2 linked regions of the Pseudovibrio sp. Tun.PSC04-5.I4 genome follow. The protein of the gene in region 2 interacts with the protein of the main gene of each other region in a pairwise test. Links are inferred from orthologs where the notes say so. Each region holds a gene or a part of one and is shown on either strand. Other genes may lie near its edges.

Region 1 (6,642 bases), 1.5 Mb from region 2 along the record:
CTGCCCCTCCCGGAACAAACAGCACATCATAACGCGCAGTATCTAGCGTCGATTTATCCGCATGGACCAACAGGCCTTGGTGACTGGAGACTAATCCAACTGTCTCAGCCACAAGGTTCAGCTCAAACTTGGTTCCAAGCACCCCAAACATTTCCATAGGGCCAAAGAGATCAAGCAACTCAAACCCAGGAAAGATTAAGGCCCCAATTCTGCGCATGTTAGGCACTCCCTCAAAAGCAAAGCGAAACGCAAGATGTGAGTGTAAGGCACCTTGCGTAATAGGAACAATTAGAAAACTCCTAACCATGATGATTATGGAATATTTTATGATTATTTATAAGATGAAATTGCACCTGATATTTGTAGCTTTCAACCCTGAAACGCAAAATGGCGCCATCTAAGGCGCCATTTCAATACTCAACAATCCAGAGAAACCATTATCTGGAGCTGCGGATCACCTGCACATCCAGATCGCGGATTTTCTTGCGCAGTGTGTTTCGGTTCACTCCAAGCAGTTCAGCAGCTTTGATCTGATTGCCTCTGGTCGCGGCCAGAACCGCACTGATCAGCGGGTATTCCACCTCACGCAAGATACGGTGATAGAGCCCCGGAGGTGGCAACTCCTCCCCGAACTCACCAAAGTAATCACCAAGGAACCGCTCCACAGAACCACTCAGGTCATGAGCCGCTGGAACATCATCTTCACTAACGACAAGCGAAGGCTGAGACAACTCAAGATCAATAAGGCTTGCCGTAATATCATCCTGTGGGTAAAGCGCTGCCAGCCTACGTACGAGGTTTTCCAGTTCACGCACGTTGCCCGGCCAGCGATAACGGCGCAGCTTATCCAGCGCAGCCACTTCCATTTGCTTGGACGGCAGCCCCTCACTCTCCGCGATGGAGAAGAAGTGACGCACCAGATCTGGAATATCCTCGGTCCGTTCCCGCAAAGGTGGGAGGCGGATCGGCACCACGTTCAAACGGAAATACAAATCCTCACGGAACAGCCCCTGATTGATGAGCTGGCGCAGGTCTTTGTTCGTTGCCGCTACAATACGCACATCCGTCTGGATCGGCGTACGCCCGCCAACGCTGGTGTACTCTCCCTGCTGAAGCACGCGCAGCAACCGTGTTTGCGCTTCCATCGGCATATCGCCAATTTCATCCAGCAGCAACGTCCCGCCATCCGCCTGCTCGAACCGACCAGATGACCGCGCCTGAGCACCGGTGAACGAGCCTTTCTCATGCCCGAACAGCTCAGATTCAATCAAGTCTTTGGGAATAGCAGCCATGTTCACAGCAACAAACGGGCCGTTGCGACGCTTCCCGTAATCATGCAGCGCACGGGCGACCAGCTCTTTACCCGTCCCGCTCTCACCGTTGATCATGACGGTCAGATCCGTCTGCATCAAACGGGCAAGTATGCGGTAGATGTCTTGCATCGCCGGAGAGCGACCAATCAGCGGAATATTATCATTCCCCTCACTGGCCATATCAAACTTACGCCCCTTAGGTTCAGCCAGTGCACGGCCAACAATGCTGATCAGCTCTTTCAGGTCAAACGGCTTGGGCAGATATTCATAGGCACCTTGCTCAGAGGCTTTTATCGCCGTCATGAACGTGTTTTGCGCACTCATGATGATGACGGGCAATTCCGGGCGCAGCTTGCGAATGCGCGGCAACACATCAAATGCGTTCTCATCGGGCATCACAACGTCAGAGATCACCAGATCCCCTTCCCCATTACTCACCCAGCGCCACAGCGTGGTGGCGTTAGAAGTGAGGCGTACGGTGTAGCCAGCACGAGACAAAGCTTGATTGAGAACGGTACGGATCGCAGAATCGTCGTCAGCAACTAAAATAGTTCCACTCGGCATACACTTAGTCCTCAATTCCAAAATTAATATCAGGCCCCGTAAAGGCAGGCATTAATATGCGGAACGTGGTGCCGCGATTGCCGCTCTCACATTCCACCACGCCGCCATGGTCTCCCACGATTTTGGCAACCAGTGCCAGTCCAAGACCTGTTCCGTTCGTTTTTGTCGTGATGAAGGGATCAAAAAGGTGTTGTCGTAAATCTTCCGGCACACCATGCCCGTTATCGCGCACACAAAACTCAAGCGGCAGACTTACCCGCTTCTGAGCGCCGGGCACAGAGAGGCGAACGCCGGGCCGGAACGCTGTAGACACAACGATTTCCGGTTCATGTACGCCAGTCAAAGCCTCACAAGCGTTTTTGATGAGATTGATGAACACCTGCACCAACTGATCCCGGTTGGCAAAAACAGGTGGCAAAGAGGGGTCATAATCTTCAACAATCCGGATACCGGAGGCAAAGCCGTTCATCGCCCCCCGTTTCACATGATCCAGAACCACATGGATATTCACTGGGGCGCGATCGATTGGCCGCTCATCGGAAAACACTTCCATGCGATCAACCAACCTCACAATCCGGTCCGTCTCATCTGTAATAAGGCGGGTGAGCTGGCGATCCTCTTCACTGGCTGATTGCTCAAGCAGCTGTGCTGCACCGCGAATACCGGAGAGCGGATTTTTAATCTCGTGCGCCAGCATGGCAGCAAGGCCAGTGACGGTACGCGCCGCGCCGCGGCTGGTCAGCTGTTTGTCCAGTTTTTCCGCCATATTGCGCTCCTGAAACAGCAATACAACACCGCCTGGAGCCTCATTTAGGGGAGAGGCATGAATATCAACCAGCTTCTCCTGCCCGATGCGCGGAGAGCCAATATCCACCTTGTATTCGTTGACCGGACCGCCGCGCTCACGCACCTGCGCAATAAGCGAAAGCAGCGGGCTTCCAAACGGGACGAACCATGACACTTCACGGCGCTTCAGAACAGAAAGGCTGGCATGAAGAAAACCTTCCGCCGCGCTGTTCGCCCCAATAATCTTATCGTCATCACCAACAACAATGACAGGATGCGGCAGCGAGTCCAAAACCGATTGCCCCTGCACACCGTCAGCCAGAGCGTTACCGGCTTTCGTCAGAGTGTCTCCTCCCATCTCCAACATTAAGCAGCACTCCTCATTGGTATTTTTATAAACCAGTCATGCAAGGCACCCCTCACATGGTCCTTATCCAGACTGGTCATCAAACCTCTCATGAACCCTTGCGGCGCATCCGCCAGCGATCCATTGGCCTCCAGATACCAGCCTATGTGCTTGCGGAAGGATCTCACACCAATCTCAAAGCCATAATGCTCCACCATGGCGTCGTAGTGCCCAACAACCAGATCTGCCAGCTCCTCGCCATGCGGATCAGGCCGTTTTTCACCCGTCTCAAGGTAATGCGCAATATGCCCCGGCATCCATGGCCGCCCGTAAGATCCGCGCCCAACCATCACCAGATCAGCACCGGATTGGGCCAGCATCTCATCTGCATCCTCAAAGGTGCAACAATCCCCGTTGGCAACCAATGGCACATCAATCACATCACGCACTTGCCGGATGGCACGCCAATCGGCTTTGCCCTTGTAAAACTGAGAACGCGTGCGCCCATGCACGGTGATCATCTTGACCCCCGCATCAACGGCGCGCTTGGCAAGTTCCGGTGCGTTGATGGAACTCTCATCCCACCCAAGACGCATTTTCAAGGTGACGGGAACAGAAACGGCGTCCAGCGCCACTTCAACCAGTGTCATCGCATGGTCCAGGTTCTTCATCAAAGCAGATCCGGAATAGCCAGAGGTCACTTTTTTGGCAGGGCACCCCATGTTGATGTCAATAACATCCGCACCGGCCTGTTCCGCCATGGAAGCGCCTTTGCTCATCCAGCGTGTCTCTCTGCCCGCCAGCTGAACGATGTGAGTATCAATCCCCTCACCGTCCGCACGCATCAGCGCTTCAGGGTGGCTGGAACACAGAGATTCACTGGCAACCATTTCGCTCACCACCAGTCCAACACCGTATTGCAAGGCAACACGACGGAACGGAAGATCCGAAATTCCGGACATTGGAGCGAGGATGACTTTGTTTTTAAGGGGGATATTACCTATCGTAAGCATAACGCATATTTCTTAAAGACCAACAATTGCACAATTGATAAGCATCGTGTGAAGTTGCACATATTCTAACCAAACTAAAATTTTAGGCAAGGGAATATTCCAAGGATGCCATTGGGGTGTTGAGCTTCTCCGCCAAATCGCGCAAAACCATCTCTAAGAGTGAAGTATAGACGCAGGGCATTGAGGCACTTACCTTAAAGACGGACTGCGCAAACCAGGCGGTACAGTTTTGCAGTCAAAACCCAAAATTGCATGCATCATCGTTGCAGCGGGCCGCGGCTCCCGCATGTCAACGCAAACAGATAGCAGCCCAAAGCAATATCGCGACCTTGGCGGAAAAACAGTGCTGCTGAGAACACTGGAGGCAATTTTGACGCCCTCAGATATTGATCTGGTCCTCCCGGTCATCCATGCAGATGATGGCGACACCTACGCCGCAGCAACCAGATCCCTCACAAGCTCAAAAGTACTAGCTCCTGTCACAGGCGGCGCAACACGTCAGGCGTCCGTTGCCAGTGGCCTCAAAGCACTGCAACAGCACCAACCGGACTACGTCCTCATCCATGATGCCGCCCGGCCCTTCGTCAGCCCTTCCGTGATTGAAGAGGCCATCGCCGCGCTCAAAGCCGGTGCGCAGGCCGTCCTGCCAGCAGTTCAGGTGGCCGATACACTCAAGCGCGCAGGCGCCAATCATAAGGTTTTGGAAACCGTAGACCGCACAAACCTGTGGTCCGCTCAAACCCCGCAAGGCTTTCCCTATGCGCTTATCCTGGAAACTCACAAAGCCGCGATTGATCAGAACATCGACAACTTCACCGATGATACGGCCCTCATAGAATGGCAAGGCAAGGCAGTCACCCTCACCACAGGTGACCCACAGAACATCAAACTCACCACATTAGATGATATGAAAAACGCACAGGAACAAATCGCCATGAAAACGCTCGCAGACCTTGGCGACATTCGGGTTGGAACAGGCTTTGACGTTCACGCGTTTGAAGACGGTAACGCAGTCATCCTTGGCGGCATTTCCATTGCGCACACTCAAAAGCTTAAAGGCCATTCAGATGCAGATGTTGCTCTGCACGCGCTCACAGATGCCATCTTCGGCGCATTGGCAGATGGCGACATCGGCTCCCATTTCCCACCCTCTGATATGAAGTGGAAAGGCGCAGCCTCTGACCAATTTTTAAAATACGCAATAGACCGAGTTCACAAACGCGGTGGTATGGTCGCACACTTGGACTTAACGGTGATTTGCGAAGCGCCCAAGATCGGCCCACACAGAGACGACATGCGCAAGCAAATCGCTGAAATCTGCGACTTACCGCTGAGCAGAGTGGCCGTAAAAGCCACTACCTCTGAAAAGCTCGGTTTCACCGGTCGCAGTGAAGGTATCGCTGCACAAGCATGTGCCACCATTCGCCTCCCATTTGGTGATTGAACCTCGCACACAGACAAAGGAGAGAAAACATGACCGACATCCTCAGCCTTAAGGAAAGAGCACGTATTCTTATCTCTCTGTTTGCAGAGCGGGAAATCAAAATCGCGACGGCAGAAAGCTGCACGGGCGGCTTGCTCGCTGGCCTTTTGACAGAAGTTCCAGGTTCCTCAGCCGTGTTTGATCGTGGCTTTGTCACCTATTCCAATGAGGCCAAGCATGAGATGATAGGCGTCCCTATCGATCTGCTTATGAGCTACGGCGCTGTAAGCAGCGAAGTTGCCAAAGCCATGGCAAGCGGCGCTCATTTCTGTTCCAACGCGGATGTTGCCATTTCCATCACCGGCATTGCTGGGCCGGATGGCGGAACCAAGGACAAACCCGTAGGACTTGTCCACTTCGGGTTTTCTGCAGACGACAAGGAAACAGGTCATATCCAGTGCCTCTTTGAGAACACAGGACGCGACGGCATTCGGTATCAGGCTCTGGTACAAGCTCTCGAAATTCTGGAGAATTTTATAGAAAACAATTAATAAAAATTAACCTTCCCGGTTAAATTGCATAGCGCGCGGATAACACCTTAAGACTTTCAATGGGAACTTCGTTAGAATTTAACTCAACTTTCCATAGGAATACCGATGAGATTTCTAGCAAGCTTCCTTTTGAGTATGAGCATCAGCACTTCGGCATTTGCGGCATCGGATGTTTTTCTGATTTCCCGAGGTGTAGATGACGAATTTATAGGATCCCATGAGGTACAGCGCGTGCCTCGTGTCGGATATAAAGAACTCCGCCTTTGTGGCACATCTTACTGGGTCCGCCCCTTTTCCGTCGCATGGACCAAATGGGAAAAAAGCCTTGGCCGCTCAATAAGGCTGGAGGTTAATCAAGGGTATGGCTGGATTGTTACGTGCAAACAACCAACCGAACAAGTGAGCCTGCAAGATGTCGGCATCTACGCCTCACTTGAAGAAACGATGGAGCAAGGAGATCCAAGCAGAGAGGTCACCAGTCGCTTTCAAGCTATCCGTCGCACTTTTATCCTACGCAATGGCCTCACCGCAGAAGAAGCCGAAGCAGAACTCAGCAGAACCTTTAAACCCAAAGGCTCCCGCTTAAGTCAGTTTCTAAACGACAGAGATAATAAGTAGAGGCCGTTGGCTTTCCAGCGCGAGTACA
Region 2 (8,021 bases):
GGCCGGTTGCATAGATCGCCCGCGCTTCAAGCAGATGCGCGGCACATTATGACGGATGTGTATACCTCTGTTGGGGTTCTGGTTGGTATTGCGCTTGTGTGGGCAACGGGTTGGCAGATGTTTGACCCGATCCTCGCTGGCATTGTTGCAGTGAACATCATGTTCTCCGGTTGGAAGCTTATGCGGGAATCCGTTGGTGGATTGATGGATGAAGCGGCCCCAGAAGAAGAGCAGGTTGCTATTCGCGCTCTGATTTCCGAGTACGGCGATGGGGCTTTGGAAGCGCATGACCTTAGAACGCGTCACGCTGGTCATGTGACCTTTGTCGACTTTCACCTCGTTGTGCCGGGTGAAATGAGTGTGCTGGATGCGCATGCGATTTGTGATCGCATTGAAGAAGGCATTGCCGCAAAGATGCCGGGTGCGCGGGTTACGATTCACGTTGAACCGGAAAATCACGCTAAACACTCAGGAATTGTTGTTTTATAAGAGCTTAGAGGCTTGCGTGGTTACGTGCGTAGTTTTACGTTATTTATGTAAATTCTGCGTTCTTTAGGTTAAGCGTCTCGCAGCGCCTTCTCTGGAACGGATCCCTCCAGTCAGAGATGCATATGCGCACTAAACATTTTTTCGATCATCTTATTCTCCTCATTGGTGTGGCTGTTATTGTCGGTCCCGTGGCTATTACGTTGTTTTCTTCAACGCATTCCGGCGCGACACTCGGGAAGGATGGGCTTCAGTTCCTTCCGGGTCCATATGCTGCGGAGGTGTATGGCGCGGTGCTGTTTGAAGGACGGGGATTTTCCAAGAGTGTGACAGGATTGAGTATGGCGCTGAATTCGCTCTACCTCGCCTTGGGATTTGCGTTGGCTAAGGTGACGGTGTCTCTGTTGGCTGCCTATGCTCTTGTGTTCTTCCGTGTTCGCTTTGGTACGTTTTTCTTTTGGGTGATCTTGTGCAGCCTGCTGCTGCCTTTAGAATCCCGGTTTTTGCCGACCTATGCGGTGATCAGCAAGCTGGGTTTGGTGAACACCTATCCGGGTTTGATGCTGCCCTTGTTGGCCTCTGCTGTTGGAACGTTCTTCTTCCGCCAGTTTTTTTTGGGAATTCCAGTCGAATTGTCCGAGGCGGCGCGAATTGATGGAGCTGGTCCGATCAAGTTCCTGAAGGATGTTCTGGTGCCTTCTTCAGCTCCTATGATTGCCGCGCTTGGGCTGCTTATGTTTGTGCAAGGATGGAACCAGTATCTATGGCCGATTATGGTATCGAGTGAGGAATCTCGAATGACGCTGGTGCAGGGGCTTAGTTTGATCGGGCGAACTGGTCCGCAAGGCTTAGCGCTTGCAGTATTGGCGATGTTGCCGCCAATTTTACTCGTGATCTTTTGTCAAAAAGCGTTTGTGAAAGGCCTGACAGATGGTCGTCATTGAACCTTCTGGGAGCCTGCCTTTTGAAGCAGAAGGGTCCTTAACTCATTCTATATCGAGTTTGCTGTCATGAGTTGAATAGGGCTATATCTATGATGAAGTCCGGCAGCTTGCCGGGCCTTCTGCTTTTATAGGTTTGAGCCAGAGTGCATTGCCAAGATAGGTTAGGATGCGGCGCTGAAGTAATCTTCCCGAAGAAGAGCTGTGCCGTCGGGTTGCATGACCCAAAGCTCCTTCGTGATTGTTCCGCTGGCTTTGTTCATTTTCCATTCGGAAGACAAAACGGCTGAGGTTTCACCTGCCGCAACGATTTTGGGATTGATGTACTCAATCTCTGCAAAGCCTTCCCGAATGAGCATCTTCCAGAATTCCAGAATTTCAGCGCGGCCTTGGTAGGTTCCAAATGGCTTAGCCTCCATAATAGCGTTGGCCTCATAGCAGTTTGCGCAACCCTCAGCATCACCCGCATTAAATGCGGACTGCCACTTCTGGCTTGCTTCTTTTACTGCTGCTCCGACGTCAGTCTTCATTGTCCAGCTCCAGACCCTGGGCGCTTGCGCCCCTTTGTTTGGATGCAGAATGAAGAGCGAGTCTTGATTTGATATGGACGTGTTTTGCATTCCTGAAACTACCACCTATGAATGGTGAAGTCCGTCTTTCAAATGTGGTGGGCGCATTTGAACCGACTAGTAAGACGGGGTATCAGCTTTCTTAAGCTTTTGCATTGCTTTGATTTTATAGTGTTTCCGTTGTTTACTGATCCATCTGTCACGATGTTCCAGATAGAGCTGGTAAAGATGCTGGTCGAAATCTCTGGGGCTATAAACAAAGTTACCTGCCTCAGTGAAGCTGGTGAGTTCTCCCACGTATATTTTCTCATTATCTGAATACAGATCGACCCGAATAAAACTGAAACCTTTGGAAAGTATGCGAGCAATCTCTAGCATTCGATCAAGGGTTTTAGGTTTGTCAGGTTTTATGTCTGGGCTACCGGGATAAAGCAGTTGCGCTTTGATCGGTTCCCACTCCGGTGTAAATATATCCTGGTAGTGAGTTCCAAAGCGATCAGTATCTTTCCAGATCATAACTGGTTCGCCGAAGAAGCATGTGATCTTGTAATCTGGAAGAGGGTGATTGTTGTTGTCGCAAAGCATTTCTTCAACAAAGTATCTTGGCTCGATATTACGATAGACCCACTCTACTGCTTCATTATGCCGATATTCCATCCAGCACTCTGTCTCCTCATCAATTTCGGCAAGGTCTTCTGCCGAGAAAACAAGATGCAGGCAACCGCTTGCGTGATTTGGTTTCAGCACAAACGGCACTGGATACTCGTGGAGTTTAAGCTCCTCAAAATGCTCACAAACATCAATGAGATCTGGCAAATATCCGTCGCCCAATTTTTCTTCTACATATCCTCGGAGTGCCAGTTTATCGCAGACAATCGCGCGGGCTTCATTATCCGGGAAAGCCATGGTTTTGAGAACTAAATCCCGGTAATCCTGAGGCTGCAAAATATTTGGCGTTATGCCGGATTTCTTTAGGGGCTTTTTTTGAAACAGAAAAGGCGTTGGCCAGATTGAACTAAGAAATTTGTTTTTCCTACTTCTAATTTTTTGTTCGAAATATGAAAGCATCGATAAATCCTCACAAACCTGTTCTCCATTTTTTAGAGCGTGTTGTGGGAATTTGGCATTCTGAAAAATCGCGGTGAAGTGCAAAAAGGCCCAGCAAGGAATGCCGGGCCTTCGTGTCTTATGAGTGTTTTTTGTTGATCTAAAAACTAGAGACGCTGCGAACCAGCTCCGAATTCTGGATATGCTTCGACACCTACTTCTGCTTTATCAAGGCCGAGGGCTTCTTGTTCTTCGCTGGCGCGAATGCCAATCGTCATTTTCATAAGCAGCCAAATTGCGCTTGAGGCTACAAAGACGAAGGCGCCGATGGAAACAATGCCGAGGAGCTGGATGCTGTAGGATGCATCTGAGTTGGTGAATGGAACCATGAAAGTTCCCCAGATGCCTGCGAGGAGGTGAACCGGGATTGCACCAACAACATCATCGATTTTCATTTTGTCGATGAGTGGCACGGCAAACACGACAATTGCGCCGCCAACAGAACCAATGAGCAAGGCTTGTGGCACAGTCGGGGCCAGTGGCTCAGCCGTGATGGAGACCAGACCGGCCAGTGCGCCGTTGAGGGCCATGGTCAAATCAACTTTTTTGTAGAGCAGCTGAGTGAGGACGATTGCGGTTAAAACACCTGCGACTGCTGACATATTTGTATTGGCGAAAATGCGGGAGACGTCTGTGATATCGCTGATCGTACCCATTGCGAGCTGCGATGCGCCGTTGAAGCCGAACCAGCCGAGCCACAAGATGTAAGTGCCCAGTGCCGCCAATGGCATGGACGAGCCCGGCATAACGTTGACCTGACCATTACGACCATATTTGCCTTTCCGTGCGCCAAGGATATTCGCGCCGGAAAGAGCAGCCCAGCCCCCTACAGAGTGAACAATTGTTGAGCCTGCAAAGTCAGAGAAGCCCAGTTGGTCCAACCAGCCTGCGCCCCATTCCCAGGAGCCGATGGTTGGATAAATCAGACCAGTGAGGGCCACTGTGAAGAGGAGGAAGGGCCACAATCTAACGCGCTCTGCCATTGTGCCGGAAACGATGGAGGCTGTTGTTGCAGCAAATACCATCTGAAAGAACCAGTCTGAGGCTGTTGAGTAGCCGGTATTCAGGGAATCTCCGCCCACCTGATCAAATGAGTAAGTGCCCAATGAGCCTATGAAGCCACCATCAACACCTGTGTACATGAGGTTGTAGCCCGCAACCCAGAACATCAGGCCTGAGATGGAATACAACGAGATGTTTTTCAGACATTGCATGGAAACGTTTTTGGTGCGGACGAGGCCTGCTTCCAGCATGGTGAAGCCGGCTGCCATCCACATGACCATAAAGCCGCCGATGAGGAAGAGCAGGGTGTTGAAGATGTAGGCGGTGTCTGCTGCAAGTGCGTACTTTTCTTCTGCCATAGCCGGGAGTGCTGACAGCGCCAGAAGTGCGGTTGCGCCAACAAGGGTGGTGGAGCGTTTCATGTTCTCTATCCCCATAAGATAATTAAATTGCGTCTGCGTCAGATTCGCCGGTGCGAATGCGGACGACCTGTTCAATGGAGTAAACGAAGATTTTGCCGTCACCGATCTGGCCGGTCTTTGCAGCGGAGCTGATGATCTCGACGACTTTGTCCGCCATGTCGGAAGTCACTGCGACTTCCACCTTTAGTTTGGGGAGGAAGGTGACGGCGTATTCTGTGCCACGATAAATTTCTGTGTGACCCTTTTGGCGTCCGTAGCCTTTGACCTCTGTAACTGTGAGGCCTTGAATGCCAACGCTGGTGAGTGCGTCGCGCACTTCGTCCAGCTTAAAGGGCTTAATAATTGCAATTACAATTTTCATGTCAGATTCCGTTCCCCTTTGTCATCGACTGCGCCGTAAAGAGGGTCTGAAGCCTCTTTGGGACCGGGAAAGCGCCCTGATTTTCAGGTTGTCTTGTAGAATGCCCGGCCGGCACGCTTACCCCTCATATTCAAGGAGCGTGCCAGTTTTCGGGACTACTGATTTTTACGTAATTTTTAATCAAGTCAAAGTTGAAATAGTATAATGATTTCTGTTGGTTGATTGAATCTAGAATTTCAAAAACTTAGTGAAGTTGGCTAATTTTCGAAGGTTATGGGCTGATAATAAAATAGGCAGCTCCTGTAATGAGAGCTGCCTAAAATGTGTTCAAAATAATGTATGGCTAATTTTTAGGCGCTGAAGCCGCCTGCGTCGAGGAAGTCTTGTTCTGCCTGAGTTGTCTCGCGGCTCAATGTCTTGTTGCGATGAGGGAAGCGGCCAAAGCGGCGGATCACATCCATGTGGATCAAGGCGTAATGGTAGGTGTCCTGATCACAATGTTTTTTGAAAAGGTCAACGCTGAGGTCCTGCATATCCATTTCCTCTGAATGCTCAAAGGGCAGGAAGAAGAACGAGCGATAACCGCCTGGGTAGGCAGCATAGAATTTGTTGTTGAGCGCTTCCTGTGCCACTTCGACGGCCTTGTCACCAAATGCAAAAGCCTTGGCTGAGCCGCGAAAGATGTTGCGTGGGAACTGGTCCAGCAGCAACAACAATGCCAGCGCACCGTGTGGGGTTGCCGTCCATTTATCGTACTGGCCCCGGCCCGCAGCTTCAACGTCATCTTCAAACTTTTCGCGGATTTCGTTGTCGAACTCTGCGCCGCCGTTGAACCATTTGGCGCCGCCAGCATTCCACCAAAATTCCAGAATTTCCAGAGCTCTGTTTGTGTTGACTGTTTTGTCCAGTTCCATAAGCGCCAATGTCCTATCCCCCAATAATAGCTTTACTGTTGTGTCAAAATTCGGTAGCTCAGCATCAAAACACTCTGCCACATATTCTGCTTTGGGTGAAACACTTGGCCGAAGACACTATTTTTCTTGACCTGAGAGGTCTCAATTGCCCTTTACCAGTGATGAAGACGCGCAAGCATCTGAAACGCATGGAAAAGGGAGACCAGTTGCTCGTAGAGGCGACTGATCCTATGTCTGCGATCGATATTCCACATATGTGCCAAGAAGACGGGCATGTGTTGATCGACGTTAAGATGGTGGGTGACGTGCGTCAGTTCAAGATTGAATGCTGAGCTGATTTACCTGATTTGTGCAGCTGGCGGGATTTATGTCTCGTAGAGCCTGTCGAACTTCCGCGCTAGCTTAAAATCCATCTCTGTCACATCGCCTACATCGTGGGTGGTTAGTAACACCTCCACCTTGTTGTAGGTGTTGGTCCAGGTAGGATGGTGATCCAACTTATCTGCCTGTATGGCCGCACTGGTCATGAAACCGAATGCTCTCGCAAAAGATCTGAATGTGAAGGTGCGTTGGAGCGTCTTGCCATCTTCGGACAAGGTCCAATGCGGTAATTCTACAAGGTATTGATCTTTTGCAGTTGGGCCGAGTGGTTCTGGCATGGGGTCACCCTTCGTTTAATTGCGGGAGAGGTGTCAGATCTTCTAGGTTTTTCCTATTGTATTTCCTTAGCTCATAAAACCCATGGAAATTTGAGTGGAACTGGAAGAAAATCTGGAGCAATTATTTTGCTTGGGGTAGGTAATGATCGAACAATTGGGGAGAAAGCAGTGGTTTTGTTGCAGCGTCGCGTTCTGTTTGTTTGTCTTGGCAATATCTGTCGGTCGCCTTTGGCGGAAGGCGCATTTCGTCATCAGGTGAAGCAGGCTGGTCTAGAAGAGCAGATCTATGTGGACTCAGCTGGCACCGCAAACTGGCATCGCGGCAAAAACCCGGATATTCGCAGTATTCAGACAGCGAAGAAGCACGGTATCGACATTTCTCATCAGGAAGCGCGGCAGCTGGGTGAGGATGATTTTGAGAAGTTCCATTACATCATCGCGATGGATGCGACGAATTTTTCTAGTATTCAGGCCAAAGCGCCTTATCTGCACACGGCAACAGTGCGTTTGTTGCTTGAGGATGTGCAGAAGGATGTGCCTGATCCGTATTACGGTGGGAATGAAGGATTTGATGAGGTTTATGATTTGGTTCGCGATGGAACTTATAATCTGCTTCAGGAAATTCGTGAGGAAATGGAGCCTACCGAGATCTAGGTGTCTCCATATCTGCTTATAATGGGAAGCTCCGCAATGATGTGCGGAGCTTTTTTGTTTGTGTCACTAGTGGAATTTACGCAGGAAGCTCTTGGTGCTTTTTGCAGCCAGACATGCGGTGCTGCCAATTTTTGAATGCAGCCAGATTCCAGCCTTGGTGAAGGATGTATCCAAATTATCTGGCTGTGCCCAAACTGGCGTGCGTTTGTACAGGTACCAATGCACGCTTAGGATAACGAGCATGGTGATGCCCCAGGAGAGCAGGGTATCTGAGGTGAAGTGCCCCCCAAAAGCGACACGGTTGGTTGAAAAAATAGTACAGAGCACGGCAATGACTGAGGCGACTGGAATGCGCCAGTTTTTTGGTACGATAAACACCAGTGTAAACAGCCAGAATGCGGCAGACCCTTCTCCAGAAACAAATGAGCAGTTGGTATCGCAATAGTTTGTTGGTTCCCAGACGCCGACAAATGGCAGGTCCCCACCGAATATCTCCGTGCTGCGCGGGCGAGGGCGACCCCAGTTGTTTTTTAGGATCGCGTTGGTGACGATACCCGGCCCGATGATCAGCGTTGAGAGCATAAAGATAGGTGCGCGCAGATCCATGAGGGCTTTGAGTTTTGGGAATGCCAGCTTGAACAGCATCACGAACAGAGCCAGACCCGCGGCCCATTGAATGAGATGAACGCCCAGATATCGGACTTTATTCCATAACGGACTGCGTGCGGCTGGAAAGACATGATCCCCCGCGTAGAACAGGCGCGTGATCCAGATGTCTAACGCTGGAACTGTCAGGAACACGAATGTAACGGTGAGGATAAATATCAGCGTTGCAGAAAACGGGCGATTGGCGCAGAACTCTGAAATTGTTTTGATGAATGATGATTTCGAGCGGGTTTGGACCAC

Evidence for each region.
Region 1: the proteins of BLS62_RS19775 (region 2) and BLS62_RS12375 interact in binary tests that used the Escherichia coli proteins (3 or more experiments, as listed by UniProt). The link is inferred for Pseudovibrio sp. Tun.PSC04-5.I4 from one-to-one orthologs.

What each region holds. Positions count from the first base shown.
Region 1 is NZ_FNLB01000006.1:1,577,234-1,583,875, forward strand. Bases 952-3,802 are described here. They hold BLS62_RS12375 (two-component system sensor histidine kinase NtrB), read right to left. Parts: upstream 3,022-3,802; coding sequence 1,882-3,021; downstream 952-1,881. Other genes in these bases: ntrC (nitrogen regulation protein NR(I)), read right to left, coding at 952-1,877; dusB (tRNA dihydrouridine synthase DusB), read right to left, coding at 3,030-3,802. Also shown: BLS62_RS12365 (DJ-1/PfpI family protein), read right to left, coding at 1-217; more of ntrC, read right to left, coding at 438-951; more of dusB, read right to left, coding at 3,803-4,022; BLS62_RS12385 (bifunctional 2-C-methyl-D-erythritol 4-phosphate cytidylyltransferase/2-C-methyl-D-erythritol 2,4-cyclodiphosphate synthase), read left to right, coding at 4,252-5,466; BLS62_RS12390 (CinA family protein), read left to right, coding at 5,496-5,996; BLS62_RS12395 (hypothetical protein), read left to right, coding at 6,102-6,614.
Region 2 is NZ_FNLB01000006.1:3,121,117-3,129,137, forward strand. What follows is about bases 3,220-5,921. They hold BLS62_RS19775 (P-II family nitrogen regulator), read right to left. Parts: upstream 4,889-5,921; coding sequence 4,550-4,888; downstream 3,220-4,549. Other genes in these bases: BLS62_RS19770 (ammonium transporter), read right to left, coding at 3,220-4,527; BLS62_RS19780 (DUF924 family protein), read right to left, coding at 5,239-5,802; BLS62_RS32265 (sulfurtransferase TusA family protein), read left to right, coding at 5,907-5,921. Outside these bases: BLS62_RS19750 (cation diffusion facilitator family transporter), read left to right, coding at 1-489; BLS62_RS19755 (ABC transporter permease subunit), read left to right, coding at 612-1,430; BLS62_RS19760 (YybH family protein), read right to left, coding at 1,592-1,957; BLS62_RS19765 (ATP-grasp fold amidoligase family protein), read right to left, coding at 2,114-3,064; more of BLS62_RS19770, read right to left, coding at 3,211-3,219; more of BLS62_RS32265, read left to right, coding at 5,922-6,134; BLS62_RS19790 (4a-hydroxytetrahydrobiopterin dehydratase), read right to left, coding at 6,168-6,461; BLS62_RS19795 (low molecular weight protein-tyrosine-phosphatase), read left to right, coding at 6,630-7,115; BLS62_RS19800 (phosphatase PAP2 family protein), read right to left, coding at 7,182-8,021. UniProt on the Escherichia coli protein: Involved in the regulation of nitrogen metabolism. Regulates the activity of its targets by protein-protein interaction in response to the nitrogen status of the cell.